DNA from 4 places in the Brevibacterium sp. SMBL_HHYL_HB1 genome. Region 1 is predicted to be linked to each of the others. Evidence: riboswitches for the same ligand, from Rfam matches in the RefSeq annotation. Region 1 holds a riboswitch; each other region holds the start of a gene.
The links. Region 1 has a riboswitch for thiamine pyrophosphate ahead of IG171_RS02270 (hydroxyethylthiazole kinase). Riboswitches for the same ligand answer to the same signal wherever they lie in the genome.
Positions count from the first base shown of each region.

Region 2: linked by a shared signal. The riboswitch ahead of thiO (glycine oxidase ThiO) and the one ahead of IG171_RS02270 (hydroxyethylthiazole kinase) in region 1 are both predicted to bind thiamine pyrophosphate.
Region 3: linked by a shared signal. The riboswitch ahead of IG171_RS11690 (ECF transporter S component) and the one ahead of IG171_RS02270 (hydroxyethylthiazole kinase) in region 1 are both predicted to bind thiamine pyrophosphate.
Region 4: linked by a shared signal. The riboswitch ahead of thiC (phosphomethylpyrimidine synthase ThiC) and the one ahead of IG171_RS02270 (hydroxyethylthiazole kinase) in region 1 are both predicted to bind thiamine pyrophosphate.

Region 1 covers NZ_CP062936.1:481,423-485,779, reverse strand. Annotated here, with positions in the region: gene IG171_RS02285 (TenA family protein) at 1-150, opposite strand, end outside; gene thiD (bifunctional hydroxymethylpyrimidine kinase/phosphomethylpyrimidine kinase) at 336-1,244, opposite strand; gene thiE (thiamine phosphate synthase) at 1,241-1,933, opposite strand; gene IG171_RS02270 (hydroxyethylthiazole kinase) at 1,930-2,844, opposite strand; TPP riboswitch at 2,832-2,950, opposite strand; gene IG171_RS02265 (ABC transporter permease) at 3,007-4,218, opposite strand; gene IG171_RS02260 (ATP-binding cassette domain-containing protein) at 4,215-4,357, opposite strand, start outside.
Region 2 covers NZ_CP062936.1:1,897,195-1,901,551, reverse strand. Annotated here, with positions in the region: gene IG171_RS08825 (thiazole synthase) at 1-572, opposite strand, end outside; gene thiS (sulfur carrier protein ThiS) at 574-831, opposite strand; gene thiO (glycine oxidase ThiO) at 862-2,004, opposite strand; TPP riboswitch at 1,994-2,097, opposite strand; gene thiE (thiamine phosphate synthase) at 2,110-2,793, shown strand; gene IG171_RS08805 (2-dehydropantoate 2-reductase) at 2,790-3,728, shown strand; gene IG171_RS08800 (histone deacetylase) at 3,682-4,257, opposite strand; gene IG171_RS08795 (DedA family protein) at 4,263-4,357, opposite strand, start outside.
Region 3 covers NZ_CP062936.1:2,513,771-2,518,127, forward strand. Annotated here, with positions in the region: gene IG171_RS11685 (FN3 domain-containing metallophosphoesterase family protein) at 1-1,415, opposite strand, end outside; TPP riboswitch at 1,575-1,683, shown strand; gene IG171_RS11690 (ECF transporter S component) at 1,707-2,336, shown strand; gene IG171_RS11695 (ABC transporter ATP-binding protein) at 2,336-3,865, shown strand; gene IG171_RS11700 (energy-coupling factor transporter transmembrane component T) at 3,858-4,357, shown strand, end outside.
Region 4 covers NZ_CP062936.1:3,116,613-3,120,969, reverse strand. Annotated here, with positions in the region: gene IG171_RS14410 (amidohydrolase family protein) at 1-64, opposite strand, end outside; gene thiC (phosphomethylpyrimidine synthase ThiC) at 149-2,113, opposite strand; TPP riboswitch at 2,109-2,217, opposite strand; gene IG171_RS14400 (M18 family aminopeptidase) at 2,902-4,209, opposite strand.

The DNA.
Region 1 (4,357 bases):
CTGGATGATGTAGTTCGTGAACGCCGTGACGTCGAGGCTGCCGTCGGCGAGCTGGGCGAGGAACGGCAGGTCTTCGATCTGTGCGACGATCGGGCGGACGCGCTCCCACAGCTGGGTGGTCTGCGGGCCGGCGGCGAAGTTGACGGTCATGGGAACTCCTTCGTACTCGTGTGATTGGGCTTCGTGTGGTCGGGATTCGTGTGGTTGAGACTCGTGGCGGGGCGCAATGGTCCGGGTCCGAGCCAGCATCGGGCCCGAGCCCGGACGCGAGGCCGGCGTGGGCCGCGGACGGGAATCAGTGCACTCGGGTCGTGAGCGGGTCGGTTCGCGCGGGTTCAGGCAGGCTGGCCGCGCACGATGTCGACCTGGTGGTCGACGGGGCCGTGGGCGCCGTCGGGCTCGAGGCTGACCTGCCAGTCGGCTGCCGAGACCAGGGCTCTGGCCAGGAAGTCCAGTGCATTGCTGACGGCCTCGCCGAGGAGGTCGGCATCTGCCGCGGACCTGGCCGCGGCCTGGCCGTTCGCCCCCGCCGCGCCTGCGCTTTGCCGACCGAGCGCGGCCACCTCGGCGGTGATCGCCGCGGACAGGGTGCATCCGGTCCCGTGCGTGTTCGGCGTGTCCACCCGCGGGTGGGTGAATTCGCTCATCTGTCCGTCACGGGTGGCGAGGATGTCGGTGACGTCTCCATGGGTGCCGTGCCCGCCCTTGAGCAGAACGGCGCCAGGACCCCGGTCGAGCAGGCGGCGGGCCTGGTCGCGCATCTGCTCCGGCGTCTGCGCTTCCGGTTCGTCGTCACCGAGCAGCAGAGCCGCCTCGGGCAGGTTCGGGGTGATGAGGTCGGCGGCCGGCAGCAGGTGGGTGCGGACCGCGTCGACGGCATCGGCTTCGAGGAGGCGGTGGCCGGAGGTCGCGATCATCACCGGGTCGACGGTGAAGAAGCCGAGCCTGCCGGTCGCGGCACGGGCGGCGACGAGTTCGACGAGTCGGCGCGTGCCGAGCATCCCGGACTTCGAGGCGTCGACGGGCATGTCATCGAGCACGGAGTCGAACTGGTCGGCCACGAAATCGACGTCGATCGGGTAGACCCGCGACACTCCGTGCGTGTTCTGCGCCACGAGGGCCGTGATGACGGTCGTGCCGAGGGTTCCTCGGGCGGTGAAGGTCTTGAGGTCGGCGTGGATTCCGGCTCCGCCGCTGGGGTCGGTGCCGGCGATGGACAGGGTGATGGGCGGGCGTGTGCTCACTCCTGACCTCCGGTGAAGGCGGCGAGCAGCTGCCGGGCCGCGGCCTTCGGATCCTCGGCCGCACAGATCGCCGAGACCACGCAGATGCCGAGCAGCCCGCGCCCGCGCAGCTCGGGCGCCCGGTCGATGCTGATCCCGCCGATCGCGACGGCCGGGATTCCCGCTTCGGCGGCGAGTTTGCCGAGGCGGTCGGGGCCGATGCCGTCGGGGGCGTCGGCCTTCGTCTTGGTGTCGAAGACGGGTCCGATGCCGATCAGATCGACGACGCCGGTGTTGCGGGCGGCGGCGAATTCGGCACTGTCGGCCGCGGACAGGCCGATGAGCGGTTCGGGGCCGAGTGCGGCGCGGACGTCACCGACCGAGGTGTCCGATTGGCCGACGTGGATGTGCACACTCTCGCCTTCGTCGATGAGGCGGCGGGCCACCTCGACGCGGTCGTTGAGGACGAGGGGAACGTGGCGGTCGGTGCCGGCCGTGGCGGTGTCGATGGCGGCGATGACCTGACGGGTCAGTGAGTAGAAGGCGGCGTCGTCGATGTCCTTGTCGCGGACCTGGACGATGCCCACTCCCCCGGCAACGGCTTCGGCCACGGTCTCGGCGACGCTGCGGCCGGCCGCTTCGCATTGGGCGGAGTCGGTGACGAGGTAGAGGCGGGTGTCGATGCCGGCGAAGCGGGAGCCGGCGGTCATGCCTGCACGCCTTCGTCCGCGGTCAGCGTTCGGTGGCTGACCCGGGCCTGGGCCAGCTGGTCACCGGTGACGGCGTGGAGTGCGTCGAGGAAGCTGACCGAATAGCTGCCCGGTCCCTGCGCCCCGGCGGCGGCGAGTTCTCCGGCGACGGCGAAATGCGCGTGGGCGGCGACGACGGCTTCGAACCGCGCCGAGGCGGTCGCGCCCGGATCTGCCGACGCCGCGGCCGCGGGCACCGACACATCGGAGTCGGGTCCGGCAGTGCCCTTGCCCGCGCCGGCCAGGTAGGCGACGGTGACGGCGCCGAGGGAGCAGCCGGTGCCGATGACCAGCGGCATGAATTCGTGCCCGCCGTCGATATGGGCCACATGGTCGGTCCCGTCGATGTGGGCGACGACGGCATCTCTGGGCCCGGAGACCGCGACGATCGCACCGGTCGTGCGCGCCAGCTGGACGGCTGCGGGCAGAACGGCGTCCACCTCATCGGTGGAGTCGACTCCCCGTCCGCCGAGGCCGACTCCGGCCAGAGCCGCGATCTCCGAGGCGTTGCCGCGGATCGCGGTCGGTCGGTCGGCGGCGGCGCGGCGGATGCGGGAGGTGCGGAAGTCGACCGCGCCGACGCTGACCGGGTCGAGGACCCAGGGCTTGCCGGCGGCAGCGGCGACGTCGATGGCGGCATCGGCGGCGAGCAGCTGGTGGTTCGAGGCGGTGCCGAAGTTGATGAGCACGCCGTTGGCGATGCCGGCGAACTGCCCGGCGTCGGCCTCATGGTCGAGCATCGCCGGGGAGGCACCGACGGCCAGGAGCACGTTCGCGCTGAATTGCTGCACGACGGTGTTCGTGATGCATTGGATGATTGGATGTCCCGCACGCAGTCGTGCGTTGGCAGAACGCAGGTCGAAGTCAACCATGACGATCCCTTCGCTAGTATGGCCCAGATCAGGTTCGATGGGTGTTCTCTCAGCCTCTGCGCTCCCCGTTGCCGCGGATCGTCATGAGGCACCCCATGTCATTGGCTTCGACTGTATCAGCCCCACAGGTACGGGGCGAGTCCGCACGTGGCGGCCTGTCCGCTACCCCCGGCCGACGTACCTGTGGCCGCGGCGGCTGAGCGCATCGACGACGACGGCGGTGAGCAGAACGAGCGCGGTGATGATCTGCTGCGCGTCGGAGTTGAAGCCGATGAGATAGAGACCGTTGTTGATCGCGCCGACGACGAGTGCGCCGAGGACCGCGGCCCAGGCCGAACCGCGCCCGCCGAACAGGGAGGTTCCGCCGATGACGGCCGCCGCGATCGCGTTGAGCAGATCCTGGGTGCTGACCAGGGTCGATCCCGCATTCGTCGTCACACCGGTCTTGATGAACCCGAACAGGGCGGCGAGCACCCCGGCGGTCATGAACACGCTGATGCGCACCCAGGTGACGCGGATGCCGGCCCGCCTGGCGGCCTCGACCTTGCCGCCGACGGCGTAGATCGAGCGGCCGTAGCGGGTCTTGCGCAGCACCAGGTCGATGACGATCGCGATGACCATCATGAGGAAGAAGGGCATCGCCAGGCCGAAGTCCTGGTTGACGAGGATGAGGAATCCGAAGACGATCGCGGCCAGCAGCACGATGCGCACGATGGCCGAGGTCCAGCTCGGTGCGCTCAGTCCCTCACGGTGCCGGCGCAGCTTCGAGTAGATGATGCCCGCCCCGAAGCCGGTGATCGCGATCGCTCCGAAGACATACGCCCAGATGGCTGGGAAGTAGTAGCTGGCGAAGTCGAAGGCGAAGGTTTCCGACATCGACAGGTTCTTCTGCGTGCCCAGAGTCGTCAATGTCAGGCCGGTGAACGCGAGCAGTCCGGCCAGGGTCACGACGAACGCCGGGATGCCGACGACGGCGAAGAACCATCCCTGCACGGCTCCGACGACGAGGCCGAGCAGCAGCATGATGACCAGCGCGATCAGCGGCGGCACGCCCTGCCTGACCACGAGCACCCCGAGCAGCGAGGCCGCCAGCCCGCCCAGCTGCGCCAGGGACAGATCGATCTCGCCCAGGAGCAGGATGAGGTTGATGCCCAGAGCGAGGATCGCGAGGAACGCGACCTGGGTGGAGAGGTTGACGAGATTGGCCGGGGAGATGAAATTGCTGTCGGCGGTTTGGAACACGATGACGATGACGACGAGCGCGAGGATGACCGGGAACGACCCGAGCTGGCCCTCCTTGACCCGGCGGACGAACGTGCCGATCAGTCCCTCGCTGGAGATCCGCTCATCGGTGATGAAGGAGTTGCGGGTCATCGGCGCTCACCCCTGCGTGCGGCCCTCTGGGTCACGACATTGTCACTGGCACCGGTGATGGCGGCGACGAGCACATCGGTGCGTTCGTCGCCGGGGAAGTCGCCGGCGTCCTTGCCCAGCCGCAGCACGTGGACGCGAT
Region 2 (4,357 bases), 1.4 Mb from region 1:
GCAGCATCGGAGGCGGTGCCGACACCGGCGTCGAGGATGATCGGCACCTGGGCGCGGGAGACGATGGTTTCGATGTTGTGCGGATTGAGGATGCCCAGCCCGCTGCCGATCGGGGCTCCGGCCGGCATCACCGCCGCCACCCCGGCGTCCTCGAGCCGTTTCGCCAGTGCCGGATCATCGTTGGTGTAGGCGAAGACCGTGAATCCGTCGAGCACGAGTTCCTCTGCGGCCCTGAACAGTTCGACCGGATCGGGCAGCAGAGTGTCCTCGTCGGCGATGACCTCGAGCTTCACCCAGTTCGTTTCGAGTGCTTCCCGAGCCAGCCGGGCGGTGAGCACGGCATCACGGGCCGTATAGCATCCGGCGGTGTTCGGCAGCACGCGGATGCCCAGGCGCTCCAGCATGGCGAACACGGAATCGCGTGATTCGGAGTCGAAGCGTCGCATCGCCACGGTCGTCAGTTCGGTGCCCGAGGTCCGCAGGGCCGTCTCGAGGATGCTCAGCGAGCTCGCCCCTCCGGTGCCCATGACCAGCCGGGAGTCCAGGTCCGCACCGTCGATCGTCCAGGTCATCTCAGCCTCCCTGCACGGCGGTGACGATGTCGACGGTGTGACCGTCGGCCAGGGCGAATTCGGACCAGTGGCTCCGGCGGATGACTTCGCCGTCGACGGCGACGGCGATGCCCAGACGGCCGCCGTCGGCCGGGGCGCCGTCCTCGCGCAGCTGACGTCCGGTGACCTCGGCGACGAGGTCGAGCGCCGAGGTGGCCCCGCCGAGCTCATGGGTCTTTCCGTTGAGGACGATGGTGGGTGCATGTGCGGTTTCGGTCATGGAGTGCTCCTCATCATGGTCGTGGTGGAATCAGGTGGTCGACAGAACAGGAAGGTCGGCGGGAGTCTCGAAGCGCTGAGGCGAGACGGAGTCGAGCGCGCCCGGGGGCAGCCAGTCGGGGCGGCGGCCGATCGCGATTTCGGCACCCACACGTCCGCCGAGCGGGGCCAGCAGGATGCCGTGCCGGAAATAGCCGGTGCTGACGACGCAGCCGTCATCGATCCGACCGACCAGGGGCAGATCATCGGGAGAGCCGGGGCGGGCCCGGGTGGTGATCTCGGTGATCTCACAGTCGAGGATGCCGGGAACGAGTCGCTGACCATCGCTGAGCAGCCGGTGAACCGCCCCGGCATCGGTGCCCGATCGACCGTCCTCACGGGAACTGGCCCCGAGCACGAGCTGACCATCGGGTCGGGCCACGACGTAGACGGAACGGCCGTTGACCAGACCCCTGACGGTGCCGCGCAGCAGGGGAGTGCGCTCGGCAGGAGCACGCAGACGCAGGACGTCTCCCCACACTTCACGCACCGGCAGCTGCGGTGCCCCGGCGATGGTGTTCGCAGCGCTTCCGGCGGCCAGGACGACCTGATCGGCGCTCATCCGCCGACCGTCCGCCAGCTCCACACCGACGGTGGCACCGCCCTCGCGCACCAGCCCACTCACGTGCTGACTGATCAGTTCGGAGGCGAAGACCGACAGCAGGGCCGAGGTCACCCTCCGGGGGTCGATGGACTGGTCCTCGGGGATGCGCACGGCACCGGCGACCGACGGTGACAGGGACGGTTCCAGCTCTCGGGCCCGGGTTCCGGTGATGAGTTCGGTGGAGAACCCGGCACCCGTCTGAGCATCCCGCAGCTCGCGCAGCGCCTGCAGATCGGCACGGTCACCGGCACACACCAAGGTCCCGGTGTCCGTGAGTCCGAGTTCGGCATCGGCGGCACCGGCCACCTCGGCGGCGAATTCCGGGTGCATCTCGGCCGCGGTCCGCAGCAGGGGGTACAGCGACGTCTGGCCCCAGACGACCTCGGCGGCGGGGGCGAGCATGCCCGCCGCCGCATGGGAGGCACCCCTGGCGGGGGCGGGATCGATGACGGTGACACCGGCAACGAGGCGGCGCAGGTACCAGGCCGTCGTCAGGCCGATGATTCCGGCCCCGACGACGATGACGTGCATGGATTCTCCCTCCGGCGGCATGATCCGCATCAGGTCTGGCGGTCGGCTCTTATGCCCTCTCAGCCTCGTTCGGAGGCTCCCGCGAACTTCCTCTACTCTATGACCATGACCACGGATATTCCACCGCACACCGATGTGTCCGAATCGCTGCGAGCTTCGCGGCAGGCCCGGCTGGCCCGGGCGAGCCTCTACCTGTGCACCGATGCCAGGAGCGCTCAGGGCGATCTTGCCGAGTTCCTCGACGCCGCCTACGCCGGCGGCGTCGACATCATCCAACTGCGCGACAAGACCCTCGAGGCCCGTGCCGAGATCGCGGCCCTCGAGGTGCTCAAGGATGCAGCCCAGCGGCACGGGAAGCTGTTCTCCGTCAACGACCGGGCCGATGTCGCCCTCCTGACCGGCGCCGACGTCTTCCACGTCGGCCAGGGGGACCTCACCAGCGCTCAGGCCCGGGCCGTGCTCGGAGACGATGTGATCCTCGGCCGCTCCACCCATTCGCGGGACCAGGCGCTCGCCGCCGAAGCCGACGGCGAGATCGACTACTTCTGCGTCGGCCCGGTGTGGCAGACTCCGACGAAACCCGGCCGGCGGGCCGTGGGCACCCAGCTGCTGACCGAAGTGGCCGCCGAGGCGGGCAAACCCTGGTTCGCCATCGGCGGGATCGCGGCCGGCCCCCGCCTCGACGAGATCCGGGAAGCGGGCGCGAAACGCGCCGTGGTAGTGCGTGCGATAACCTCGGCAGACGATCCCGCCGCGGCCGCACGGGACCTGAAGGAGGAACTGGGATGACAGGCAGCGCAGACAGCGAACCGACGATCCTCATCGCCGGTGCCGGGGCCACCGGCGGGGCCTTCGGCTCCTACCTCGTCGAGGCCGGCCGGAGGGTGACGTTCCTGCTGCGGCAGGCCCGGGCGGAGGCGGTCCGGACCGGCGGGCTGCGCTTCGTGGCCCCGGACGCGGACCGGACGAACTTCGTCGATGTGGTCACCGCGGACGAACTCGTGACGAGCCCGCGGACCTTCGACATCGTCATCATCGCCGTCAAGGCGGGCGGTCTCGACTCAGTGCTCGCCGACATCCGCCCCGCGGTCGGCCCCGATACGCGGATCATTCCCTTCCTCAACGGCATGGCCCAGATCGACCGGCTGCAGGCCGACTATCCCGGTCAGACTCTCGGCGGATTCGTCAAGATCGTCGGCACCGTCGAGGACGGCGCGGTGCACCAGCTGACCGACCTGGCCGTGATGACCATCGGCGGACTCGGCGATGACGAGGTTCCGGACGCCGTCGCCACGGCCCTCGATGTGCCCGGATTCCGCTTGCAGGTCATCGACGACGTCGTCGGCGGCCTGTGGGAGAAGTGGATCTTCATCGCCGCCGCCGGAGTGGTCACCTGCCTGTTCAGAGGCCCGGTGGGCGCGATCATGGACGCCGGGGGACGCGACCATGTGCTGCGGATCATCGCCGAGCTCGAGGCAGTGGCGACCGCGGCCGACCATCCGGTGTCCGAGCGGTCTCATGCGATGACCGTGTCGATGCTCACCGAGGCCGGCTCAGCATTCACCTCGTCGCTCTACCGGGACGTCACGGCCGGGCTGCCGAGCGAAACCGAGCACATCCTCGGCGATCTGGCGCTCAAGGCCGCCGTTCTGGGGGTGAGCACTCCGCTGCTCGACCTCACACTCGTGCAGCTGCGGACCGGGGAAGCCCAGCGGCGTCCCTGACCTCGGCACTGCCGGTGCGCAGCATCGCCAGATACGGTTCCGTCGGCTGGGTGTGCTCGATGTCGGCCGAACCGTGGGGTGCGGTGAATGTGACCATGGGCACGCCGTCGATGTCATCGAGGACGAGGAGCGTCTCATAGCCTCCCGGTCCCACCGAGTGCGAGGCGCCGACGGGCAGATCGAACACGAGGTCCTCCAGCGGACTGTCCGCCTCGGGCGGGCGGTTCATCTCCTGGGCCGCGACATCGGCGAACTGTTCGGCGGTGATGAGATAGGCCTTGGCCGGAGTGGGTCCGGCAGCGTGATGGTCGTAGAAGGCCATCCCGCCGCCCCACACCTTCGATGCTCCGGCGAAGTAGATCGTTCCGGGCAGTTCGACGCAGGCCTCGGCGCGAGGCGCCGCGGGGTTCCTGGCACCCGGATAACTGACATGAGCCCCTGGTGGTCGGCCGCCCTGAAGGTAGCAGGCGAGTCGATCGCGCGCCATGTTCGAACCGTAGCTGACATACCACACATGTGTTTGAGACATCCACTTCATCGTGTCACGTCGGCGGGGGTGTGTGTCGAATCCGCCTCGTCCAGCGTGTCCGCTGGTCCGGATGAGCGGGCGGCGATGATCCGACGCAGGA
Region 3 (4,357 bases), 2.0 Mb from region 1:
GCCCCAGCACCAGCACCGTCAGTATCAGCCCCAGCACCAGCACCGTCGGCATCGGCGTCGTCGTCCGGTTCCGGAGCTTCGTCCGAGGCGCGGCTGATCTCGACGTCGTCGATCTCCTCGGACGCGGCTTGGGCCGTGACCTGACCGTCGGTCCCGGTCGGCACTTCGTAGGTCGTCGCCCGCAGAGATCCGTCGGTGACGCGCACTCGCGTGAAGGCCGGAACGTCGTTGTGGACGCTCTTTGCCTCCCATTCGAGACCCGGAACATGATCGTAGAACTTCGAACCCGAGGATGAGGTCAGTGTGAGATACATCGTCTGCCCCGGCTCCTTCTCCTGAGCGATTCCGGCGTCGGACCCGTCGACCGGCTCGCCCTCGGCGTCCATGAGGAACGTTCGATTGTAGATGTGATCGTGGCCGGAGACGACGAGATCGATGTCGTTTCGGGCGGCCACCGGAGGAATGGCCTTCCGCAGCCTCCTCACATCGGCGTCATCGTTGTGGGTTGCGGTCGAATAGATCGAGTGATGGAATCCGAGGACCTTCCACCGTGCCTCGTCACCGTGCTCGGCGACGACCTCATCGATGAACTCAGCATGCTCGTCGGTATCGAGTTCGTTCGAGTTGATGTTGATGAACAGGACGCCTGAGTCGATGAACCAGTAGTCTCCTCCTGAGGTGATCGCACCTCCTCCGCCGTGGTCCCGGCTGACGTTCGGGCGGTTGAAGTGCTGCTCATAGGACTTCGAAGCCACATCGTGGTTGCCGATGGTCGTCGCTTGGGGGACCGTCCTGGTCGCATCGGGAGCGAGGTACTGCTCGTACTGGCTCTGGCTGTTCGCGATGTTGACCTGATCGCCCATGGAATAGAAGAAGCGCGGATCCTGTGCTGTGGCCAATGCCGAGTTCAGGGTTCGCTCCCAGCCGGCGGCGTCGTCCGGACGCCCTCCGCCGGAGCCGATCTGAGGATCGCCGAAGACGAGGAATTCGCTGTCGCCGCCGCTGGGGCCGGTGACGAAGTTCTCAACCGACGTATAGCCGTCCTCTTCGCTGCCGACTCGATAGGCGTACTCGGTGTCGGGTTCCAACCCGGTCATGGCCGCATGGTTGTAGTGGCGTCTGAGATCGATGGCGAGCCCGGAGTCGGTGGTCTCTGCACTCTGCGCATCGGCGGGCAGCTGCCCATCGTCGACCTCTGAGGCCTTCGCCCACCGAATCTCTCCCCCGCCGGAGCTCTCACTCATCCACGACAGGTTGCGAGAGGTCTCATCGCCGCCGACCTGAAGGACGGGATCGCTGATCGCGGACTCCTCCGTCACGTCGGCCTGGGCGGGAATGGGCGCGGCGACCAGCCCGGTCACCAGCGCCAGAACCGATGCGAAGCTGAATGATCTGTTGAGATGTTGAGTTTTCACCCGACCATTCCTACTGCTGGGTAATTAAAGCTCGCCTGTCGAGAGACGACCCACGACGAAACGACAGGTGAATTTCTGACAACGGAATCGACCGATCGTGCCGCCGCCCTGCCATCACCTGCCGCCGCCTGGCAATCCCCGTCGCCTGGGGTACAGTGGTGGCTACGACAGGGGAGCGCCGTCAGGGGCGCTGAGAGTGCAGGTGAAGCTGCAGACCCTCGAACCTGATGCGGTCAGTACCGCCGAAGGAAGTCGAGACTCTTCTACCCCTCCTTGATCCGAGGAGGCACAATGCCGAAAACCACCACGCCGAATTCCACGCCGTCGACCGCGCCGGCCCACACCCTGGCGCCGAAGACGAAGAAGTGGCGCGTCGTCGACTACGTCACCACCGCCGTGCTCGGCATCGCCGTCGGGCTCGTGTTCTGGGTGCTGGCGCTGAGCTGGAAGGTCCTCGAACTCGCGTTCCAGGCCTTCCCACCCTCGATCGGCCTCATCGCGGGCCTGTGGGTCCTCGCCGGGCCCCTGGCCGGTGCGATCATCCGCAAACCCGGTGCCGCGCTCCTGTGCGAACTCATCGCTGCTGTCGTCGAGGCGGTCCTCGGTTCCCACTTCGGCGCCACCGTGCTGCTGTCCGGGCTGCTCCAGGGCCTCGGTGCCGAACTCGTCTTCGCAGCCTTCGGGTACAAGCGGTTCACGCTCTGGATCACTGCGGCCTCGGGCATGCTGGCCGCAGCCTTCATGGCCGTGAGCGAGAACATCATGTACAACGCCGAATGGCAGTTCGGCTACCAGGCGATCTACGCGGTGTGTGCGATCGTGTCCGGTCTCGTCCTCTCCGGCATCGGGGCCTGGTACGCCTACCGTGCGATCGCGAGGACCGGGGCGCTGAGTTCGTTCGCCTCCGGTCGTCTGCGCTGATGGGCCTGCCGATCACGGCGCGCGGGTATTCATGGACCCACGCCGACCGCGATGAGCCGGCCGTCGGTCCGCTCGATCTCGACATCCCCGCCGGGCAGAAGGTCCTCCTGCTCGGCCCATCCGGAGCGGGCAAATCCACGCTGCTGCACGCGCTGGCCGGTGTCCTGCCCGAGGAGTCCGGCACCCCAAACGGTGAGCTGCTCGTCGGCGACACCGGCCCGGACCCGCACCGAGGTGAGACCGGATTGGTCCTGCAGGACCCCGAATCGCAGGTGATCTTCTCCCGGGTCGGCGACGACGTCGCCTTCGGAATGGAGAACCTCGGCCTGCCCGCCGAGACCATCGACTCCCAGATCCGCGAATCGCTGGCCGCGCTCGGTCTCGATCTGCGGCTCGACCATCCGACGGCGGCCCTGTCCGGAGGACAGAAGCAGCGCCTGGCCCTGGCCGGGATCCATGCGATGTCTCCGCAGGTGATCATCCTCGACGAACCCACGGCGAATATCGACGCGGACTCGGCCGGCGGGATCAGGGACGCCGTTCTCTCCGTCCAGGCGGCTAACTCGGCGACCATGGTCGTCGTCGAGCACCGGGTCGGCCTGTGGCTCGACCACGTCGACCGCGTCATCGTGCTCGGACGTGAGGGTCTGGTCGCCGAGGGGTCGCCGCAGAGCGTCTTCTCAGACCCGGGACTGACGGCCGCGCTCATCGGCTGCGGCATCTGGGTGCCGACCGGTCCCAACGCGCCGGCCGAAGAGCGGGCCCACCCCACCGCCGAGGCGGCTCCGGGCTCGGGAACCGACGACGAAGAGGGCGAGGTGCTGCTGCGGGCCGAGAGCCTGGCGGTGTCCCGTCCGCGTGCGAAGGCACCGGCGGCCGCCGGCATCGACCTCACCGTCCGGGCCGGACAGGCCGTGGGGATCGTCGGCCCCAATGGAGCCGGCAAGTCCACGACCGCTCTGACGCTGGCCGGCCTGCTGCCCGAGTTCGCGGGTCAGGTGACTGCCGAACCGGCGCTGCGGGGAAAGACCAGGCAGGTCCGGCCCTTCGCCTGGCCCTCGGCGCTGCTGGCACCGCGCATCGGCATGGTCTTCCAGGAACCGGCCCATCAGTTCCTCACCGCCGAAGTGGCCGCCGAGCTGAGACTGGGCCCGCACCTGGCCGGGTGGTCCAGGGCCGAGGTCAACGACCGCGTCGGGCAGCTGCTCGATGTGCTCGGTTTGAATGACCTGGCCGGGGCGCACCCGCAGAGCCTGTCCGGCGGAGAGAAGCGTCGCCTGTCGGTGGCGGCTATGCTCGCTCCCCGACCGCAGGTCCTCATCGTCGATGAGCCGACCTTCGGTCAGGACGCCCTGACCTGGGCCGGGCTGGTCGAGCTGTTCCTCGACGCGCTGGGCCGCGGCTCGGCGGTCGTCGCCGTCAGTCACGACCGTGCCTTCCTCGATGCGATCGGGGCCAGACGGGTCGATCTCGGCGCGTTCTCGACCCCCGCATCGGCGCAGGCACCGGCGGGTGGTCGCGGTGAGTGAGCAGCTCGCACGCAGGCGCTCCTCCGCCGAAGTCGGCGTCGAGGATCCCGGTCAGCTCATTCCCGTGGTGCGCACCACGGCGGTGGTCAGGTGCAATCCGCTGACGAAGATCGCCATGGCCCTCATCCTCATGGTCGGGGCGCTGCTGAGCATCGACGTCGTCTCCGCCGGTGTGGTGCTCCTGTTCTGCCTTCTCGGACTGCCTGCCACAGGCCTCGACCTCACCGCAGCCCTCAAACGACTGTGGTTCCTGCCGGCCGGGGCCCTGCTGGCGGCATGGGGCACGGCGATACTTGCGGAGAAGACCGGAACGGTCGTCATCGACGTCGGTCCCGTCCTCATGACCACGGGATCGCTGAGCGCGGCCGCGGCGATCTTCGTGCGCGCTATCGCCTTGGCGATACCGCTCATCGTGCTGGCCTCGACGATCGATCCGCGCGATCTCTCCGATGCCCTCATCCAGCATCTGCGGCTGCCGGAGGTCGTGGTCGT
Region 4 (4,357 bases), 1.5 Mb from region 1:
TCAGCGGGTGGTTCGGGTCGATGATGTGCAGATGCGCGTCGAACGCGCGCTGGAGCTCGCTCATGGACCACAACCTACCCGCCGATCGAGGCCGTGGGGCCACCTCGCTGCGTGGGTGTGGCCGCCTCATTGGGCGGACGGGTTCGTCTCACTGGGAGGGCGGGCCCAGTGTCGGCTCGGGCAGGTAGACCTGTCCACCTGAGGCGAGGAACTCACGACTCTTCTCCTGCATTCCCGCCAGTGCCGCCTGCGCCTCGGCGCTGCCGTAGGTGTCGCGGATGTCCTGGGAGATGCGCATGGAGCAGAACTTCGGCCCGCACATCGAGCAGAAGTGCGCGGTCTTCGCAGGTTCCGCCGGCAGCGTCTGATCGTGGAAGTCCTCGGCAGTCTCCGGGTCGAGGCCGAGCGCGAACTGGTCGCGCCAGCGGAATTCGAAGCGAGCCTTCGACAGGGCATCATCGCGGGCCGTCGCACCGGGATGTCCCTTCGCGACGTCGGCGGCATGCGCGGCGATCTTGTAGGTGATCACCCCGGTCTTGACGTCGTCGAGGTCGGGCAGGCCGAGGTGCTCCTTCGGGGTGACGTAGCAGAGCATGGCCGTGCCGTAGCGGGCGATCTCGGTCGCCCCGATCGCCGAGGTGATGTGGTCGTAGCCGGGTGCGATATCGGTGACCAGCGGACCCAGGGTGTAGAAGGGAGCACCGTGGCACAGCTCCTGCTGACGTTCGACGTTCTCGCGCACGAGGTGGAGCGGAATGTGGCCCGGGCCTTCGACCATGACCTGGACGTCGTGGGCCCAGGCCCTTTCGGTCAGCTCGGCCAGGGTGTCGAGTTCGGCGAACTGGGCGGCGTCATTGGCATCGGCGATGGATCCAGGGCGCAGCCCGTCGCCGAGCGAGAACGCGACATCGTAGCGGGCGAAGATCTCGCAGAGTTCGTCGAAGTGGGTGTAGAGGAAGTTCTCCTCGTGGTGGGCCAAGCACCAGCCGGCCATGATGGATCCTCCGCGGGAGACCATCCCGGTGACCCGGTCGGCCGTCAGCGGCACGTAGCGCAGGAGCACACCGGCATGGACGGTCATGTAGTCCACGCCCTGCTCGCACTGCTCGATGACGGTGTCGCGATAGATCTCCCAGGTCAGCGCGTTCGCATCGCCGTCGATCTTCTCCAGAGCCTGGTAGATCGGGACGGTGCCGATGGGGATCGGGGAGTTGCGGATGATCCACTCGCGGGTGGTGTGGATGTCGTTGCCGGTCGACAGGTCCATGAGGGTGTCGGCACCCCACTTCGCGGCCCAACGCAGCTTCTGCACCTCCTCGGCGATGGAGCTGGTGACCGCGGAGTTGCCGATGTTCGCGTTGATCTTGACCAGGAAGGCCTTGCCGATGATCATCGGCTCCGACTCGGGGTGGTTGATGTTGTTCGGGATGATCGCGCGCCCGGCGGCGAGCTCGGCACGGACGAGTTCGACGTCGCACTGCTCGCGCAGGGCCACGTACCGCATCTCCGGGGTGATGATGCCCTGCCGGGCGTAGTGCATCTGGGTGACCGTGCGCCCGGACTTGGCCCGGCGCGGAACCGGTTTGCGGCCCTGCCACTGCTGGGTGGGTGCGCCCCGGCGGACTGCGGCGCGCCCGTCATCGGCGATGAGGTGCCCGCGCGCTTCGTAGGTCTCCGTGTCGAGGCGGGCGTCGATCCAGGGGAATCGCATGGCCGGCAGTCCCTCCTCGGGGACGCTTCCCGGTCCGACGGTCCGGTAGACGTGGACGGGCTGGTTCGGCTTCGAGTTCGAATCGTCGAGGTCGATGCGGGTGACGGGCACCCGGATGTTGTGCTCGGCGTCTTCGACCCACGCCTGCGAATGCGTCGCGTACTGCTCGGTGGAGAAGGGGTTCGGGGAGTTCGGGGTGGACGAGGGGGTCGGGTCGTTCGGAGTGGTCGAAGGGTTCGGGTTGTTCGGAGTGGCTGAGGATTCCGAGGCCACCTCGGCGGGGGTTTCTGCGGTCGATTTGGAGGCCGAGCGGGCAGGTGTTTCGACGGTCGCCTCGGAGGCCGAGTGGGCAGGGCCTCCGGAGGTGGTGTGGGCTGGTGTTTCAGGGGTGAACGCAGTCATCCGCAGTCCTCACTTCCTACGCCGGTATCAACCGGATCAGGTTCTACGGTCTCGGACGATCCAGTCCGATCTCAGCCCTTCCAGAGGGCTCCCGTGGGGTCGTGCAACTTCTATCACGGGGTCAGCGGGAAGACAAACCAGCTGAGGCATTCGGCCGATGAAGCGAATGCGAAAGGCGGCGTCGAACCCGCGCAATCTGCCCGCCTCGCGTCGCTCGTTCAAGCCGGAGCGCTTCCGACGCGGCTCGTTCAAGCCGTAGCGCAGTTGTCGAATCGTGCACCGTTCGATATTTGCGGCCCGTCTTGACCGACGTTGTTGGTGCGGCGCTACGCCTTGAACGACGCTGTTGGCCTTGAACGAGGCGTTGAGTGAGGCAGCCGCTGCGTCGCCGAGCCTCGAGCGACGTCGTTGTTGCACTCAATGCGCTCTGAATGACGTTGCTGCTGTGGCTTCTGAGCAGCTTGGGAGAACACCTTCGTCCCGCGTCGCTCGTTCAAGGCGGAGCGCGCCCGACGCGGCTCGTTCAAGCCTTAGCGCGCTTCATGTCCCTCGTTCAAGGCGGAGCGCAGTTGTCGAATCGTGCACCGTTCGATATGTGCGGCCCGCCTTGACCGACGTTGTTGGTGCGGCGCTACGCCTTGAACGACGCTGTTGGCCTTGAACGAGGCGTTGAATGAGGGTGCCGCTGCGCCGCCAGGCCTCGAACGACGCCACCCCGGCGCCACCAGACGCCACCCCGGCACCACCAGACGCCACCCGACGCCGCTGCGCTTTGGACGCCGCGGCGCTCAAGCGCCCTGGAGGAACGTCTTCGCGGCGGCTCCGAGGGCGACGACGTCGGAGACCGCGACCATCTCGCGGGCCGAGTGCATCGAATACAGGGCCGGGCCCACATCGACGGTGGTCATGCCCAGTCGTGTAGCCGTCAGCGGGCCGATCGTCGACCCGCAGGGCATCGCGTTGTTCGACACGAAGTCCTGATACTCGACACCGGCGGCCGCACAGGCCCGCGACCACACCGCCGTGCCCACCGCATCGGTGGCGTAGCGCTGCTGGGCGTTGAGCTTGAGCAGGGGACCGCCGCCGAGGCGGGGCCTGACATGCGGGTCATGCCGCTCCGGGTAGTTCGGGTGGGCGGCATGCCCGGCGTCCGAGGACACGCACACCGAGGACGCGAGGGCGGTCAGGTAATCGCTGCGCGTCGAGTTCGGCAGCAGGGAGGCGATGATGCGTTCGGTGACATCGGCGAGGAAGGGCCCGCAGGCACCGGAGCGCGAATTCGACCCGATCTCCTCGTGGTCGAAGGCGGCGAAGAGTGCGATGGCCTCGAGCCCGTCGGCGTCGAGGTTCGTCAGCGCGGTGACGCCGGCGTGGACGGACAGAAGGTTGTCCAGCCGCGGCGAGGCGAAGAACTCCTCGGCCGCCCCGAAGCGGCTGGGCTCCTGGGCCGGGATGGTGTAGACGTCGTGTCCGACGACGGTCTCGGGGTCCACCTCGGCGGAGGCGGCGAGCAGCTCGACGATATCGGCCTCGGCGAGGTCGGCCAGACCGATCACTGGTGCGGTGTGACGCTGCTTGTCCAGGGTCAGACCGTCGTTGACCTGGCGGTCGAGGTGGATCGCCAGCTGCGGGATCCGCGCGATCGGTCCCGTGCGGGCCAGCGCGACGGTGCCGTCGGCGAGGCTGAGGCGACCGGCGAAGGCCAGCTCCCGGTCGAGCCAGGAATTCAGCAGCGGACCGCCGTAGATCTCGACTCCGACCTGGCGCATGCCCTCGGCGGTGTACTCGGCACCGGGTTTGAGCTTGAAGGCGGGGGAGTCCGTGTGGGATCCGAACACCCGGAACCCGGGCACCGCCTCGGCGGGGGTGGTGGGATTGATCCAGGCGATGAGTGCTCCGTCACGGACGACGTAGTGACCGGACCCGGGCGACAGGGCCCACGACGTCGATTCGTCGAGGCGGGAGAAGCCGGCCTGCTTCAGGCGTGTGGCCGCGGTGTCCACGGCGTGATACGAGCTGGGGGAGGCGCTGACGAAGTCACTGAGGTCGGCCGCGGTCTCGGCGGCCAGGTCGGGTCTCGGGTGCGAATCGCTCATTTCCCCAGCCTATCCTTTGCGGTAGTTTGGAGGGCAGAGGGTTTGGTTCCAGACGGCGCGTCGGCATCGGATTCGGTGGTACGCGCTGGTGACGGGGACCCGGCGACCGCGACCCGGTGGCCGCAACAGCGACAGCAAGGAGTGTTCG